DNA from 3 places in the Streptomyces sp. 5K101 genome. Region 1 is predicted to be linked to each of the others. Evidence: riboswitches for the same ligand, from Rfam matches in the RefSeq annotation. Region 1 holds a riboswitch; each other region holds the start of a gene.
What was found. A riboswitch is a leader RNA that binds a small molecule or an ion and turns the genes downstream of it on or off. The one in region 1 is predicted to bind cyclic di-AMP.

Region 1 (5,628 bases):
GGTTCCAGCGTCATGGCCACGGCGGAGGCGGGAGTCGTCAACCGGCCGTCGGACGCCGCCGGTGAGCGTCCGCTCGGCAACGTGCTGCTCGTGCACCCGCGCGCGACCTCCTGATCGCGGCAGCGCCCCTGGCAGGTCGGGGGGCTCCTCCGACCTGCCAGGGGCACCTCGATCGGGTTCGAGCGGTCGGGGCGCTCTGTGGTCTCGGGTCTCGGCGGCCGAGACCCGGGGCCGGCACGCGAGGGCCGCGAGTCCGGCGGTCGTCACGTCCAGAACAGGCCGCGCACCCAGGAGGACGTGATCGTGGCGGGCGCGGAGTCCGTCGCCGAGGCCGGGAAGTACACGGCCTCGAAGCGGACCTTCTCGTTCGCGGCGACCGAGCCGGCGTGGGGGAAGTCCGGGAAGCTGGAGCCGGCCGTGGTCAGGCGTTCCACGGCGGGGCCGGTCCAGCGGGAGCCGTCGGGGCGCAGGTGGTAGAAGCGGCCCTGGACCGTCCCGCCCGGGGGAGCCGTCAGAGTCAGGTGTACGGAGCCGGTGTAGCGCACGGCGCCCGTGAGCAGGTCCGTCGATCCCACCGGGACGGTGGTCCACTTGCCCGGCGGCAGCGACGTGTCGGTGTCGGAGGCGAGATTCCAGTTGTCGGGCATGTCGTCCTCCTCGGAGGGCGGGGCGGATGCGAGACGGTCGGCGATGCGCTCGCGCATGGACGCCATCGTGAATCCGCGCGGGTCGACCTTTCCCGGCTGCCACTCGAGGTGGCCGATCACGCTGCGGTGGGTCCAGCCGTGCGCGCGGCAGATCGCGGCGGACGCCTTCTCGATCGCTTCGAGCTGGGCGGCCGGCCACGGGTCCTCGCCGTCGCCGAGGTTGATGCACTCGAAGCCGTAGAAGTGGCGGTTGCCGTCGGTGTTCGCCTCGTCGTCGGGAGGCAGCGTGCTCTCCGCGATCACGGCGCGCAGGACGTCGTCGTCGCCGGCTCCCGCATGGTTCGCCCGGCCGTTGCCGACCATGTAGACGGTGCCGTCCTTGGCGATGACGCCGTGGCACAGCGGTCCGGGCAGTCCGGAGTAGCCGTTGTAGCAGAGCTCCACCGAGGACGCGGTGCCGGAGGTGACGGTGTGGTGGACCATCACACCGTGCACCGGGGCCCAGGGGCCCACGTGGTTGCGGTTGTGGGTGCGCCACTCGCGGTACTCCACCACGCGCAGTCCCTCGTTCCGTAAGGCGGTGAGCAGCTGGTCGGCGGTCAGCGGTTCGGCCATCGGGTCTCCTCTCGGTGTGCGTCACGGTGTGGTCGCGCAACGATCGGCGATCAGTGCTGGCATACCCAACGGGCGTACTGTTCACCCCGGTTGGGGCCACGGACGAGGGCGCCCGGACGCAGCGGCCGTCGTCGGAGCGGGCCGCGAACCCTGGCCGGGTGCGGCCGCGCAGGGCCGGATCGGCGGCCTGACCGGTAAATGGGAGTGGATCTTGCTCCGGATGGCGTAAGGTGGTGTTCACCGACGCGGGGTGGAGCAGCTCGGTAGCTCGCTGGGCTCATAACCCAGAGGTCGCAGGTTCAAATCCTGTCCCCGCTACTGAAGACGGTGGCCTGGCAATCGAGACGATCGATTGCCGGGCCACCGTCGTTTCCGGCGCCCGTGACCTGGGCTTCTGTGCATGCGGACGCGGCAAGTCGCCGCCTGCCGCACGGGCGCGCAGCATGGGAGGGGCGCGGCACCGGTCCGTTGCCGTGGCGGAGCGGCAGGGAGAACACCTGTGGGGCGAGAACTGGGCAGCAGCCACCGGGCGCCGTGGTTCGTCCGCGTCCTGCCCGCTGTGATGATCGCCTGCGGCATCGTCTTCGACCTGCTGACGCCGGCCCGGTTCACCGCGGTCCCGCTCTTCGCCGCGGCCCCACTCATCGCGGCACCGATCGTCAGCTGGGTCGTGACGCTCCTCACCGGGATCGCCGCCGTCCTGGCCACGACAGTGCTGCACGCCTACAACGCCACCATCACTCAGATCACCGCTGCCACCGAGACGAGCACGGTGCTCACCGTGGCGGCCCTCGCGCTGCTCATCAACGGGGTCGTGGCGCGCAGCAGCGCGCGGCTCGCCTCGGCGCGGGTGATCGCCGAAGCCGCGCAGCGCGCCGTGCTGCCCACGCCCGCGGACCGGATCGCCGGTCTGCACATCGCGGCGAGGTACGAGGCGGCGCAGGCGGACGCGTTCATCGGCGGCGACCTCTTCGCGGTGCAGGACACCCCGCACGGGGTGCGGCTGATCGTGGGGGACGTGCGCGGCAAGGGGATGGGGGCGGTGGCGGCCGTCGCCGTGCTGATCGGGGCGTTCGGGGAGGCGGCCGAGCAGGAGACCTCGCTCGAGGGCGTGGCGCGGAGGCTGGAGCGGGCACTGAAGCGCGAGGGCATGCGGCGCGAGGGGGTGGAGGCCGTCGAGGGGTTCGCCACCGCCGTGCTCGGGGAGATCCCGCCCGGCGACGGCGCGGGGCGCGGCACCGTACGGCTGGTGAATCGCGGGCATCCCGACCCGCTGGTGCTGCACGCCGACGGCGGACTGGACGTGCTGGAGCCGTCCGAGGCTGCGCTGCCGCTGGGGATGAGCGACTTGGGCATGTGGCCGGACCGTGCGCAGGAGTATCCGCTGCCCGCCGGCTCGACGCTGCTGTTGTACACGGACGGCCTGTCCGAGGCGCGCGACGCCAGGGGCGTCTTCTACGACCCGGGTGAACGGCTCCGGGGCGGTGTCTTCCCCGGTCCCGACGCGCTGCTCGACGCGCTGGTCGACGACGTGCGCCGGTACACGGGCGGTGGGGCCACCGACGACATGGCGCTCCTGGCGGTCGGCCGGCCGGACGAGGGGCAGCCGGTCCGTCGGCGGACGGTGCCGGTCGTCTCCGCCGAGGGCGCCTCCCGGACGCATGGGCGGCCCGCGGGGCGGCGAGGGCCTACCGCACATCCGTACGGTGCGTAGTCGTAAGGTGCCACTGTGCATAACATTTGACACAACATCAGAAGACGCGCCGATCTGAAGGGTTGTCAAGTCGCCCGATTCCGCCTGCTTCTGTCCTGGTAAGTCCCGGCCGCAGTCGTCAACGATCAGTCGGAACAGCTTGGAATCCGGCCCTGGCTTCTATTAACGTTCGATAACGCAGCGCGGTTGTCCCAGCCGTCGCAAGAGGCGGCACCGTGCGCACGCGCCGAATCCCGTGAGGGAACCGGGGAACCACCAATTGGGGTGAATCGGGCATCACTTGCCGCGCAGTCCGCGGCCGAGGACGCCCGTAGGAGACCTTCCTGCTCCGAACCCGTCAGCTAACCCGGTAGGCGAGAAGGAAGGAAAGGAGTACGCCTTCGTGGCGTCCAACATGCCTGCCCCCGAGGCCCCGTTCGCGCCCGGTCACTTCGGCGGCGACGCCGCGGAGCGGACGTGGGAGGAATGGAATCCCACCGCGGAATCCATCCGTCCGGTGCGCGGCCGGCACCGCGTCGTCAAGCAGCGCGGCGGGCTCGCCCGCAGCTCCACCGTCCTCGGCGTCGGCGTCATCGCCGCAGTCGGCGCCGGTGGCATGGCGACCGCCCAGGAGAAGCCGGCGGTCTCCATCTCCCTCCCGGACTCGATCACGGACAACCTGCCCGACGCCACGTCCCTTCCGGGCGTGGGCTCCCTCATCTCCGACGACGCCGGCTCCGAGGGTTCCGCGGCGAATGCCGCCCCGCTCACCTCGATGACCGCCGTCGCCGACAACGGGACGGCCACCGGCGGGCAGACGGCCGGCGCGGGCGAGGCCCTGCGCGCCCGCATCCTCCAGCAGGTCGAGCAGCAGCGCGCCGAGGCGGACGCCGAGGCGAAGGCCGCCGCCGAGAAGCTGGCCGCCGAGCAGGCCGCCGCCGCGGCGGCGAAGCAGCAGAGCGAGGCCGAGGCCCAGGCGGCCGAGGAGAAGCGGAAGGCCGAGGAGGCCGCGCGGGCCAAGGAGGAGGCGGAGCGCCTCGCCAGGCTCGCCGCGAGCTATGCGCTGCCCACCTCCTCGTACACGATCACCTCCACGTACGGCGAGTCCGGCTCCATGTGGTCCTCCGGCCAGCACACCGGGCTGGACTTCGCCGCTCCCACGGGCACCCCGGTCAAGGCGGTGCACGGCGGCACGATCAAGTCGGCCGGCTGGTCGGGTTCGTACGGCTACCGCATCGTGCTTGAGCTGGCGGACGGCACCGAGGTCTGGTACGCCCACCTGTCGTCGATGACCGCGAGCGCGGGCCAGAAGGTCGCCACGGGCGAGACCATCGGCCGCGTCGGCGCGACCGGCAACGTCACCGGGCCGCACCTGCACATGGAGGTCCACACCCCGGGCGGCTCGGGCCTCGACCCGATGGCCTGGCTGCGGGACAAGGGCCTCACGGTCTGACCCGACCGACGGCAGGGCCGAGCGCGCGCGGTACGGGATTCTCCCGTGCCGCGCGTTCTTGTGCCGGGGGTGGATCTCCGTGGCGCGCGTCGCTGTGCCGGGGGTCTCGCCGTGCGGCGACGTGTGCGGCGGGCGGGGCGGCGGAGGCGAGCGCCGCGGAGTCAGCGGCGGTACGGGTTGTAGCCGGCGTAGTCGCGGTGCGGAGGCGGTACGGTCGCGCGGCCCGTCGCCCGCGCCGCGTACACGAGCGCCGGCGCGGCGACGTCCCTGCGTCGCCACAGCTGGTGCAGCAGCTCCCGCTCGCGCTCCGCGAAGTCCGGGCCCGCCGCGCCACGGTGGGCCCGGTGGCGGAGGGAGGCCAGCGACGTCGCGAACGCCTCGTACTCGGAGACCGCGTGGCCCGCGGCCGGACCGTACGTCCGCCGCGCGTAGTCGCGGGCCATTGTGCGCGCGCGCATCGAGGACAGCGCCTGCGGCTCGGCGGCCGCCAGCCAGCCCGCCGCCGCGTACGCCGGCAGCTCGGTGGATACCGTGCGCAGCTCCCGCTGCCGGGTCCATATGGTCAGCCAGGTCAGCAACCCGAACGCGGGCACCATGAACGCCCCGTACACCCCGTAGAAGCCCCACGGGCCGAGCAGTGACGCCGAGGCGTTCCACAGGGCGTGCATGCCCATCGCGAGGGCCAGACCCGTCAACGGCAGCGCGACGCGCCGAATTCGGTGGCGGCGCGCGGCGAGCGCGGCGAGGCCGAAACCGATGCCGGTGAGCACCGTGAACAGCGGGTGCGCGAACGGCGACATCACGATCCGCACGAAGAACGTCGCCGCGGTGACCGAGGCGAGGCCCGAGGTGCCGAACGCCCGGTCCTCGCCGTAGGCGTTGCCGAGGTACAGGATGTTCTCGGTGAAGGCGAAGCCGGTCGCCGTCACGCCCGCGACGACGACCCCGTCCACGAGGCCGGTGAAGTCCCGTCTGCGGAAGAGGAAGAGGAGCAGGACCGACGCCGCCTTGGCGCTCTCCTCGACGACCGGCGCTATGACGGTCGCGCCCAGGGTGTCGGCGGATGCGGGATCGGCGGTGGCGGTGGCGATCCAGCGGGTCGCGAAGGAGTTCGCGATGATCGCTATCAGGGCGGCGGCGCATGCGCCCCAGGCGAAGGCGAAGAGCAGGTTCCGCCAGGGGCCCGGCTCGACGCGGTCCAGCCAGCGGAACGCCGCCAG
Region 2 (5,628 bases), on a different contig from region 1:
TTAGGCTCCACCCCATGGACATACTCATCAATGTCTTCGTCGCGCTGCACATCATCGGCATCGCCTCCCTGCTGGGTGGCTTCCTGACCCAGATGAAGGCGATGGGCGAGGGCGCGGCCCGCTTCAACCCGGCGATGCTGCACGGTGCGCTGACGATGCTGGTCACCGGCGTCGCGCTGGTGGGCCTCAACCAGGCCGACGACCAGACGGTGAACAACCTCAAGATCGGCGTCAAACTGGCGGTGCTGGTGGTGATCCTCGGCCTGGTCTACGTCAAGCGGGACGAGGAGCGGGTCGACAAGGCGCTCTTCGGCGCCGTCGGCGGCCTGACGGTCGCGAACATCTTCATCGCGACGCTCTGGACCTGACCGTCTCCCGGCACCCGCGTGCCCGGACGGCGCCGCCGTCCGGGCACGCGCGTGAGCGGCCCGGGTCAGACCGGGCGGACGCTGCCGTAGATCGGCATGTAGTAGATGGACTCCTCGCGGACCTCGGTGCCCGGCTTCGGTGCGTGGATCATCTTGCCGTCGCCGATGTAGATGCCGACGTGGCTGATGTCGTCGTAGAAGAAGACCAGGTCGCCGGGGAGCAGGTCCGCCGTCGCCACGCGCCGGCCCACCTCCACCTGGTCCCAGGTGGTGCGCGGCAGGTCGACGTCCGCCGCCTTCCAGGCCGCCTGGGTGAGCCCCGAGCAGTCGTACGAGGACGGGCCGGTCGCCCCCCACACGTACGGCTTGCCGATCTGGGCCCGGGCGAAGGCGAGGACCTTGTCGGCCTGGGCCGCGTACGAGCCGTCCTCCGCTCCCGTGCCGGTGCCCGTCTCGGGCGACGGCTGCTCGCTCTCCCGGCGCTGCCGCTCGGCCTCCGCCTCGGCGCGCGCCCTGGCTTCCGCCTCGGCCTTCGCCTCGGCCTTGCGCCGCGCCTCCGCCTCCTTCTCGCGCTCGATCGCCGCCAGCCGCGCCTTCTCCTCGGCGGTCAGCTTCGACAGCAGGGCGCGCGCCTCGGCCAGCTTCGTCTGGACGGTCTGCTTGCTGATGCGCAGGGCCTGCTGCGAGTCGGTCAGCGACTCCAGCCGCTCCGTCGCCTCCGCCCGCTGCTTCGCCGCGGCCGCGCGCTGGGTCTCGTAGTCGCTGACGGCGGTCCGCTGCTGGTCGGTCATCCGGTCCATCAGCTGCGTCTGGTCGAAGTACGCCTGGGGGCTGTCCGCGAACAGCAGCGCCGCCGTCGGGGTCACCGCGCCGGTGCGGTACTGAGCGGCGGCGTAGGCGCCGAGGGCGCGACGCGACTCGTTGAGCTTCTCCGCGCGCGTGGTCGCCTCCTCGAAGAGGCTGTCGACCTCGCGGCGCTTCTCGGCGGTGGCCTCCTTCGCCTTGTTGTACTCCTGGGTCGCGCTGCCCGCCTGCCGGTAGAGGTCGTCGACCTTCTTCTGCACCTCTTCGATGGAGGGCTTGGGGTCGCTGGGCGCCGCGGTGGCGCTCTGGGTCGACAGGAGGGTGACGCCGGCGAGGGCGGCCGTCGTGAACCCGACGGCGGGGGAGGGCTTTGCGCTGCGGCTGCGGATCCTGCGATGCGACGCCAAGACCGGCATCTCCTTCTTCCGTGGACCGCCTACCGGGTTAGCTGTCGGGTTCGGGCGGAACGGAAGATGCCCTACGGACCGTGGACAGGCGGTCCGATTCACCCCGGTCGTGCATCGTTCGGGTCCCCGGTTCCGAACTGCCGTGCGGGCAGCCCGAATTCGGCGGAGTCGACCCGTTCGGCGTGGTTCGCCGGGAGGGGTGCGGGCCGTCTGGTCGAGCACGCTAGCCAACTCGTGTGCAGGCTGTGAAGGTTGATGTTCGATATGTCCGATACATTTTCGTGACCTTTTTCGGCGCCGGCCGTATTTCCGCCCCGGCGTGGCGCGCCGGGCAGGGCCGGTCACGGAACGTGACCTGCCCCGTATGGGCATGCGGGCCCGGCTGTCGGTCCGGCCGCCTAGACTCGATAAGCGATGAGCAGCCTCTTTGACGACAGCTTCCTGGCGGATCTCCAGCCCCACGGGGAGGAGCCCCCTCCGCCCCCCGAGGAGTCGGCTCCGGAGCCGATCCCGGACGACCTCTTCCAGGGCGCCTACGACGTGCCGCCGGCCCGCGACGGGTACTACCGCGACGGCGCGCCCCGGCCTGCCGTCGACGCGGCCGCCCTGCTCGAGGGGCTGAACGACCAGCAGCGCGCCGCCGTCGTCCACACCGGGTCCCCGCTGCTCATCGTCGCAGGGGCCGGTTCCGGCAAGACGCGCGTGCTCACCCATCGCATCGCCCACCTCCTGGCCACCCGGCACGTCCACCCCGGCCAGATACTGGCGATCACCTTCACCAACAAGGCCGCCGGCGAGATGAAGGAGCGCGTCGAGCAGCTGGTCGGCCCGCGTGCCCATGCCATGTGGGTCATGACCTTCCACAGCGCCTGCGTCCGCATCCTGCGCCGCGAGTCGAAGAAGCTCGGCTTCACCTCGTCGTTCTCGATCTACGACGCCGCCGACTCCAAGCGCCTGATGGCGCTGGTCTGCCGCGATCTGGAGCTGGACCCGAAGAAGTTCCCGCCGAAGTCCTTCAGCGCCAAGATCTCCAACCTGAAGAACGAGCTGATCGACGAGGAGACCTTCGCCGACCAGGCCGCCGACGGTTTCGAGAAGACCCTGGCAGAGGCGTACCGGATGTACCAGGCGCGGCTGCGCGAGGCCAACGCCCTGGACTTCGACGACATCATCATGACCACGGTGCACCTGCTCCAGGCGTTCCCGGACGTCGCCGAGCACTACCGGCGCCGCTTCCGGCACGTCCTCGTCGACGAGTACCAGGACACCAACCACGCCCAGTACACGCTCGTGCGCGAGCTGGTGGGCGAGGGGTACGAGGACCTGGAGCCCGCCGAGCTGTGCGTCGTCGGCGACGCCGACCAGTCGATCTACGCCTTCCGCGGCGCGACCATCCGCAACATCCTCCAGTTCGAGGAGGACTACCCGGACGCGACGACGATCCTCCTGGAGCAGAACTACCGCTCCACGCAGACGATCCTGTCCGCCGCCAACGCGGTCATCGAGCGCAACCAGTCCCGCCGCCCGAAGAACCTGTGGACGAACGCGGGCGCGGGCGCCCAGATCACCGGCTACGTCGCGGACACCGAGCACGACGAGGCCCAGTTCGTCGCCGACGAGATCGACCGGCTCACCGACGCGGGCGAGGCGAGGGCCGGCGACGTCGCCGTCTTCTACCGGACGAACGCCCAGTCCCGTGTCTTCGAGGAGATCTTCATCCGCGTCGGCCTGCCCTACAAGGTCGTCGGCGGGGTGCGCTTCTACGAGCGCAAGGAGGTCCGGGACGTCCTCGCCTACCTGCGCGTGCTCGCCAACCCCGAGGACAACGTCCCGCTGCGCCGGATCCTGAACGTGCCGAAGCGCGGCATCGGCGAGCGCGCCGAGGCGATGATCGACGCCCTCGCCCTCCGCGAGAAGATCACCTTCCCGCAGGCGCTCCGCCGTGTCGACGAGGCGTACGGCATGGCGGCTCGCTCCGCGAACGCCGTCAAGCGGTTCAACGTGCTGATGGAGGAGCTGCGCACCATCGCCGAGTCCGGCGCCGGACCGGCCACCGTGCTCGAAGCCGTTCTGGAGCGCACGGGTTATCTCGCCGAGCTCCAGGCGTCCACCGACCCGCAGGACGAGACGCGCATCGAGAACCTGCAGGAACTGGCCGCCGTGGCGCTGGAGTTCGAACAGGACCGCGGGGAGGAGCAGGGCGCGGGCACGCTCGCCGAGTTCCTGGAGCAGGTCGCGCTCGTCGCCGACTCCGACCAGATCCCCGACGAGGACGCGGAGGGCACGGGCGTCATCACGCTGATGACCCTGCACACCGCCAAGGGCCTCGAGTTCCCCGTGGTGTTCCTGACCGGCATGGAGGACGGCGTCTTCCCGCACATGCGGGCGCTCGGCCAGACCAAGGAGCTGGAGGAGGAGCGGCGCCTGGCGTACGTCGGCATCACCCGCGCCCGCGAGCGCCTGTACCTCACGCGCTCCTCGATGCGCAGTGCCTGGGGCCAGCCGTCGTACAACCCGCCCTCGCGCTTCCTGGAGGAGATCCCGGGCGTGCACGTGGAGTGGAAGCGCACCGGCCCGATGACCGCACCGGCCGGACCGACGTCGGGCATCACGTCATCGCTGTCGTCGTCGCGTTCCCGCGGCGGTGCCTCCGGCTTCGCCACGCGGCGCACCAACGACAAGCCGGTGATCGCGCTGTCCGTGGGCGACCGGGTCACGCACGACCAGTTCGGTCTGGGGACCGTGGTCGCCGTGGCGGGGTCGGGTTCGGACGCGCAGGCGACGATCGACTTCGGGGACGAGAAGCCGAAGCGGCTGCTGCTGCGGTACGCGCCCGTCGAGAAGCTCTGACGCGAAGCTTTGACGCGAGGCTCTGACGAGGAACTCTGACCAGATCCTCTGACAACGGAACGAGGCGGGGCCGCGGCCCCGCCTCGTTCCGTGCTTGCTGTCGGCTGCCCGCCGCTTAGGTCGGGTCGAGGCCGTGTCCGCGCAGCCACGCCAGCGGGTCGATGGCCGAACCGCCGCCGGGGCGCACCTCGAAGTGCAGGTGCGGGCCGGTGGAGTTGCCCGAGTTGCCCGAGTAGGCGATGACGTCGCCCGCCTTCACCGAACCGCTGCGGATCTTGGTGGTGCTGAGGTGGCAGTACCAGGTCTCCGTGCCGTCGGCCGCCGTCACGATCGCCATGTTGCCGTAGGCGCTGTTCCACTGGGTGCGCACGGTGCCGTCCGTCGCGGCCAGCACCTCGGTGCCGTACTGGACGGGGAAGTCGATCCCGGTGTGCAGGGACATCCAGTTGACGCCGGACTGGCCGTAGTAGGCGCTGAGGCCGTCCTGCCTGACGGGAAGCACGAACTTGGGCCGCAGCGCCTCGCGCCGTGCCGCCTCCGCCTCGCGCTTCTTCCGCTCCGCCTCCTGGCGGGCCTTGAGGTCGAGGCGCTCCTGGGTGCGGGAGGCGCGGTCGCCGAAGTCGCGGGCGTCCTCGCTGAGCGCGGCGAGCTGCGTGTCCATCTTGCTGTTGGCTGCGACGTGCTTGACCGAGGTCGGGTCGGCGGACGCCAGATTGGCCGCGTCGTCCTTCTTCTCGCCGCCCAGGGTGCCCACGGATGCCGCGGCGATACCGGCGACGCCCATGACGCAAGCGGAGGGCACGGCGACGGTGAGGAGCGCCGAGCGCTTGGCGGGCGTGCGGCGCCGGCCGCGGCTGCCGCCGGAGCGGCGGACCGGGCGGGGGGCGACGGGGGTGGCCGGGACGGAGGTCATGGTCTGCGTCAGCGCGTCGTGCGCCGATTCGCCGCTGTTCTCCGGGGCGTTGCCGTGGTCGGCGTCGTGGGCGTACTCGGCGTCATGGGCGTATTCGCCGTCGTTGCCGTATTCGCCGTCGTGGCCGTGGTCGGACTCGGTCTCGTAGCCCTCTGCGGCGCCGGTGTCCGGGCCCTCGGGGTGCGCGGCGCCCGGGGCGTCGTGGTCCGAGACGTCCTGCACCTGGAAGTCTTGATAGTCCTGGTAGTCCTGGAACTCCGGTGCGTACTCGGACCCCTGGAAGTCC
Region 3 (5,628 bases), on a different contig from region 1:
ACGCGGACCGCGACCCGGGCACAGGGCCCGCGGCGGCCCCGCAGCCACGTCCGCCACGAGCGGGGGAACAACGCCGACCGGCGGCCTGGAACTTCGCCAGGTGTCAGCACGCTTGCATACAGTGGCAGGTCTGGCAGCACATCCAGCATCGCGATCGAAGGGACGTACATGCCCATGGGTCACACGGCCACAGCTCAGGCCGACTCCGGCGGCCTGACAGCGACCGAGCACCGCCTGGCCAACGGCCTGCGCGTCGTGCTCTCGGAGGACCATCTGACCCCGGTCGCCGCGGTCTGCCTCTGGTACGACGTCGGCTCCCGCCACGAGGTCAAGGGCCGTACAGGACTCGCCCACCTCTTCGAGCACCTCATGTTCCAGGGCTCGGCCCAGGTGAAGGGGAACGGCCACTTCGAGCTCGTCCAGGGCGCCGGCGGCTCGCTGAACGGCACGACCAGCTTCGAGCGGACCAACTACTTCGAGACCATGCCCGCCCACCAGCTGGAGCTGGCGCTCTGGCTGGAGGCCGACCGCATGGGCTCGCTGCTCGCCGCGCTCGACGACGAGTCCATGGAGAACCAGCGCGACGTCGTCAAGAACGAGCGCCGCCAGCGCTACGACAACGTGCCGTACGGCACGGCGTTCGAGAGGCTGACCGCCCTCGCCTACCCCGAGGGCCACCCGTACCACCACACGCCGATCGGCTCGATGGCCGATCTCGACGCGGCGACCCTCGAGGACGCCCGCGCCTTCTTCCGCACCTACTACGCACCGAACAACGCGGTGCTGTCGGTCGTCGGCGACATCGATCCCCAGCAGACGCTCGCCTGGATCGAGAAGTACTTCGGCTCCATCCCGTCCCACGACGGCAAGCAGCCGCCGCGCGACGGATCCCTGCCCGACGTCATCGGGGAGCAGCTGCGCGAGGAGATCGTCGAGGAGGTGCCCGCCCGCGCCCTGATGGCCGCCTACCGCCTCCCGCACGACGGCACCCGCGAGTGCGACGCGGCCGACCTGGCGCTCACCGTCCTCGGCGGCGGCGAGTCCTCACGACTGCACAACCGCCTGGTGCGCCGCGATCAGACGGCCGTCGCCGCCGGATTCGGGCTGCTGCGCCTGGCCGGTGCCCCGTCGCTCGGCTGGCTGGACGTGAAGACGTCGGGCGGCGTCGAGGTCCCGAAGATCGAGGCGGCCGTCGACGAGGAGCTCGCGCGGTTCGCGGCCGAGGGCCCGACGCCCGAGGAGATGGAGCGCGCGCAGGCTCAGCTGGAGCGTGAATGGCTCGACCGGCTCGGCACCGTTGCCGGCCGCGCCGACGAACTGTGCCGTTACGCCGTCCTGTTCGGCGACCCGCAGCTGGCGCTGACCGCCGTGCAGCGCGTCCTCGCCGTGACCGCCGAGGAGGTGCAGGCGGTCGCCAAGGCCAGGCTGCACCCGCGCAACAGGGCCGTCCTGGTCTACGAGCCCATCTCCGCCGACGACAGCGACGTGAGCGACGAGGCCGCGGCGTCCGACGAGAACGACGAGCACAAGGGGGCGGACCAGTGAGCGACGCTGCCGTGACCATGGACTTTCACCCGCAGCCCACGCCCGGCACCGCCCGGCCCTGGGCCTTCCCGGCCCCCGAGCGCGGCACCCTGGACAACGGGCTGACCGTGCTTCGCTGCGACCGCCCCGGCCAGAAGGTCGTCGCCGTCGAGATCCTCCTCGGCGCGCCCCTGGAGGCGGAGCCCGAGGGTTTCGACGGCGTCGCCACGATCATGGCCCGCGCCCTGTCGGAGGGCACCGACAAGCACAGTGCCGAGGAGTTCGCCGCCGAGCTGGAGCGCTGCGGCGCCACGCTCGACTCGCTCGCCGACCACCCCGGTGTCCGCGTCTCCCTGGAGATCCCCGCCTCCCGGCTGCCCAAGGGCCTCGGCCTGCTCGCCGACGCCCTGCGCGCCCCCGCCTTCGCCGCGGGCGAGGTCGACCGGCTGGTCCGCAACCGCCTCGACGAGATCCCGCACGAGACGGCCAACCCCGCCCGCCGCGCGGCCAAGCAGCTCTCCAAGGAGCTATTCCCGTCGGCCCTGCGGGTGTCCCGCCCGCGTCAGGGCACCGAGGAGACGGTGGCGAGGATCGACTCCGCGGCCGTCCGGGCCTTCTACGAGGCGCACGTCCGGCCGTCCACGTCGACCGTCGTGATCGTCGGCGACCTCACCGGGATCGACGTGGACGCCGTCCTTGCCGACACCCTCGGTGCCTGGACGGGCGACAAGACGGCCACCCGCCCCGTGCCGGCGATCACGGCCGACGACACCGGCCGGGTGTTCATCGTCGACCGCCCCGGTGCCGTGCAGACGCAGCTGCTCATCGGCCGTACCGGCCCCGACCGCCACGACAGCGTCTGGCCCGCCCAGGTGCTCGGCACCTACTGCCTGGGCGGCACGCTGACCTCCCGGCTCGACCGCGTCCTGCGCGAGGAGAAGGGCTACACCTACGGCGTACGGGCCTTCGGCCAGGTCCTGCTGTCCGCCCCGGACGGCTCGGGCGCCTCGATGCTGGCCATCAGCGGCTCCGTGGACACGCCGAACACCGGTCCCGCGCTGGAGGACCTGTGGACGGTGCTGCGCACGCTGGCGGCGGAAGGGCTCACCGACGCCGAGCGCGACGTGGCCGTGCAGAACCTGGTCGGCGTGGCCCCTCTGAAGTACGAGACCGCGGCGTCGGTCGCGGCCACGCTCGCCGACCAGGTCGAGCAGCACCTCCCGGACGACTACCAGGCGCAGTTGTACGCCCGCCTGGCCGCGACAGGCACGGTGGAGGCGACCGCCGCGGTCGTCAGCGCGTTCCCCGTGGACCGTCTGGTCACGGTGCTGGTCGGCGACGCGGCGCAGATCGAGGCGCCGGTCAGGGCGCTCGGCATCGGTGAAGTGACGGTCGTCACGGGCTGATTCGAAAGCCGCACATCAAGTCAGAGCGCGCACAACGGGTGGGATGCGTCCCCAACGGAACCCCGGCTTCATGGAGTTTGCCGGGGTTCCGCGCTATGTCCGGTTTGTTGGAGAGACGGCCTGTCTGCCCTGTGGCATGCGCTACAAAACCGGCTGTCCGTTTGGTGATTGGCAGATGACCTGCCTAGCGTCGGTCCGGCTGTCCGCCTGGATCACGTCGCACCCGCGGCATCGGACAGTCATCGCCGAGTCCCCTACAGGCGCGAGCCGGGGGAGCCGGGGACCCAGTCCCCTGGGGTGAATCGGACGCCTCCGCCCGCGCGGAGGGGCCCGTAGGAGACCTTCCTGCTCCGAACCCGTCAGCTAACCCGGTAGGCGAGAAGGAAGGAAAGGACCAGCCTTTTCATGGCGTTCACCCGTGCCACCGGGAAGCACCGTGCCCCGAGCCGTCTGACGCGCAGGAGCCGGAACATCGCCGGCGTCGCGACTCTGGCCACCACCGGCGTCATCGGAAGCCTCGCCTCCCCGGCGTTCGCCGCCGACGCCGAGCCCTCCGTCGAGGACACCGGCCTCACCCAGATCGTCTCCATGGGGTCCCTCGCCGACGAGATCGCCGACCAGGCCGCCGCCCAGAAGCAGGAGGCCGCCGAGGCGGCCGCCGAGGCCCGGGCGAAGGCCGAGGCGAAGCGCAAGGCCGAGGCGCGTGCGAAGGAGGCCCGTGAGGCCAAGGAGCGCGCCGCCCGTGAGGCCGAGCGCCGCCGCCTGAACTCCTTCCAGCTGCCCGTCGCCGGCTCGTTCGTGACCACCGGTTACCAGGCCGGTGGATCCCTGTGGTCCTCCGGCAGCCACTCCGGCGTCGACTTCCGTGCCGCGTTCGGCACGTCGGTCGTGGCCGTGGGCGCCGGCACCGTCGTCGAGGCGGGCTGGGGCGGCGCGTACGGCAACAACATCGTGCTGCGCATGAACGACGGCACGTACACCCAGTACGGCCACCTGTCGTCGATCAGCGTCTCGGTGGGCCAGCGCGTGATGCCCGGCCAGCAGATCGGCCTCTCCGGCTCGACCGGCAACTCGACCGGCCCGCACCTCCACTTCGAGGCCCGGACCTCGCCGGACTACGGCTCCGACATCAACCCGGTCGCATACCTGCGCGCCCGCGGCGTGAGCGTCTGACCTCACCGTCCCCGCGGAGGCCCCCGGCACACGCCGAGGGCCTCCGCGCGTCCACGGCACCGCCCGGCCGGAGAGGGTCCGTGCCGCAGAGCCGAGAGTCCTACCCCCGACCCGGCGATCGCATGACGTCGTTTCCGGCCAAAAGACAACCATGAATTCCGGTCGGCCATCGGAAAATCCCGTGGACTGGAATAGAGTCACCGGACACGAGTCAATCGGCTGCGTTTCGCGCGGATCAAGGCGGAGGTTCGGACATGCGCATTCCCGCGCACTCTGTATGCACGGCGATCCGCGACGACATCGTCTCCGGTGTATTCGAGCGGGGCAGCCGGCTCACCGAGGAGAACCTCGCGCGCCGCTACGGGGTCTCCCGCGTCCCGGTCCGCGAGGCGCTGCGGACCTTGGAGTCGGAGGGCTTCGTCGTCACCCGTCGCCACGCCGGGGCGCATGTCGCCGAGCCCACCGAGCAGGAGGCGGCCGACCTGCTGGAGATCCGCATGCTGCTGGAGCCGCTCGGCGCCGCCCGTGCCGCCCAGCGACGCACCGAGGCCCATCTCAAGGTGCTGCGCGGGCTGGTGAGGCTCGGTCAGGAGAGAGCGCGCCGCGGTCAGGGCGAGGACCTGCGCTCCCTGGGCGCCTGGTTCCACGAGACGCTCGCGCAGGCCTGTGGCAGCCCGGGGCTGACGGCCCTGCTGACCCAGCTGCGCCACAAGATCGCCTGGATGTACGCCGTCGACCAGCCCGCCGTGCCCGCCGAGTGCTGGGCCGAGCACGGCGCGATCGTGGACGCGGTGGCGCGCGGGGACGTGGAAAGGGCCCGGGCGCTCACGGCCCTCCACGGGGAAAGGGCGGCGGCCGCGCACCGGCTGCGACGCTCGGACCGGGTGAGGACTTCGCAACATTCCGTAAACATTGCGAGCGTCCGCAATTAACAATCGAGCCGTATACAAGAGCGGGGCTTATTCGAAAGGCCTGTCCGAAGCCGACCCTGTTTTCGGCTCGCCCGAATAATCGGGCGAAGGTGTGAATGGAAAAGCCGCGGGTTCCGTCGTGGAACGCCGCGGCTTCGCCGTGGTTCTCCGGTGCTTCCCCGTACGGGCCGGAGCACCGGCAGGCGGTCGAGCGTCAGACTGTCTCGGGCAGCTCGTCGAGACCCTCGGTCACGAGCTTGGCCAGGCGGTCCAGCGCGACGTCGGCGCCGTCCGCGTCGGAGGCCAGCACGATCTCCTCGCCGCCCTGTGCACCGAGGCCCAGCACGGCCAGCATGGACGCGGCGTTGACGGGGTTGCCGTCGGCCTTGGCGATCGTCACCGGGACGCCGGAGGCCGTCGCGGCACGAACGAAGATGGAAGCGGGGCGGGCGTGCAGGCCCTCGGCCCAGCCGACATTGACGCGACGCTCAGCCATGGTGTTGCCCTTCAAGTCTCAACGGGTTGTCTAGACCAGTCTCTCATGCGCTCCGGCGTGCTCCCTTCGGCGTCCGGATGGTGGTCACGACCGCCGCCGAGCCCTCTCAGCGTGCCCG

Region 2: another riboswitch for cyclic di-AMP. It lies ahead of ACLB9X_RS21060 (NlpC/P60 family protein); the one in region 1 lies ahead of ACLB9X_RS30395 (M23 family metallopeptidase).
Region 3: another riboswitch for cyclic di-AMP. It lies ahead of ACLB9X_RS32040 (M23 family metallopeptidase); the one in region 1 lies ahead of ACLB9X_RS30395 (M23 family metallopeptidase).

What each region holds. Positions count from the first base shown of each region.
Region 1 covers NZ_JBKFFO010000025.1:16,275-21,902, reverse strand. Annotated here, with positions in the region: gene ACLB9X_RS30415 (phosphodiester glycosidase family protein) at 1-114, shown strand, start outside; gene ACLB9X_RS30410 (N-acetylmuramoyl-L-alanine amidase) at 264-1,262, opposite strand; tRNA gene ACLB9X_RS30405 (tRNA-Met) at 1,507-1,580, shown strand; gene ACLB9X_RS30400 (PP2C family protein-serine/threonine phosphatase) at 1,762-2,976, shown strand; cyclic di-AMP (ydaO/yuaA leader) riboswitch at 3,191-3,347, shown strand; gene ACLB9X_RS30395 (M23 family metallopeptidase) at 3,359-4,408, shown strand; gene ACLB9X_RS30390 (PrsW family intramembrane metalloprotease) at 4,570-5,628, opposite strand, start outside.
Region 2 covers NZ_JBKFFO010000010.1:242,457-248,084, forward strand. Annotated here, with positions in the region: gene ACLB9X_RS21055 (hypothetical protein) at 15-368, shown strand; gene ACLB9X_RS21060 (NlpC/P60 family protein) at 434-1,588, opposite strand; cyclic di-AMP (ydaO/yuaA leader) riboswitch at 1,590-1,754, opposite strand; gene pcrA (DNA helicase PcrA) at 1,994-4,429, shown strand; gene ACLB9X_RS21070 (M23 family metallopeptidase) at 4,545-5,628, opposite strand, start outside.
Region 3 covers NZ_JBKFFO010000031.1:11,852-17,479, forward strand. Annotated here, with positions in the region: gene ACLB9X_RS32030 (M16 family metallopeptidase) at 169-1,545, shown strand; gene ACLB9X_RS32035 (M16 family metallopeptidase) at 1,542-2,930, shown strand; cyclic di-AMP (ydaO/yuaA leader) riboswitch at 3,164-3,322, shown strand; gene ACLB9X_RS32040 (M23 family metallopeptidase) at 3,336-4,103, shown strand; gene ACLB9X_RS32045 (GntR family transcriptional regulator) at 4,358-5,035, shown strand; gene ACLB9X_RS32050 (HPr family phosphocarrier protein) at 5,229-5,510, opposite strand.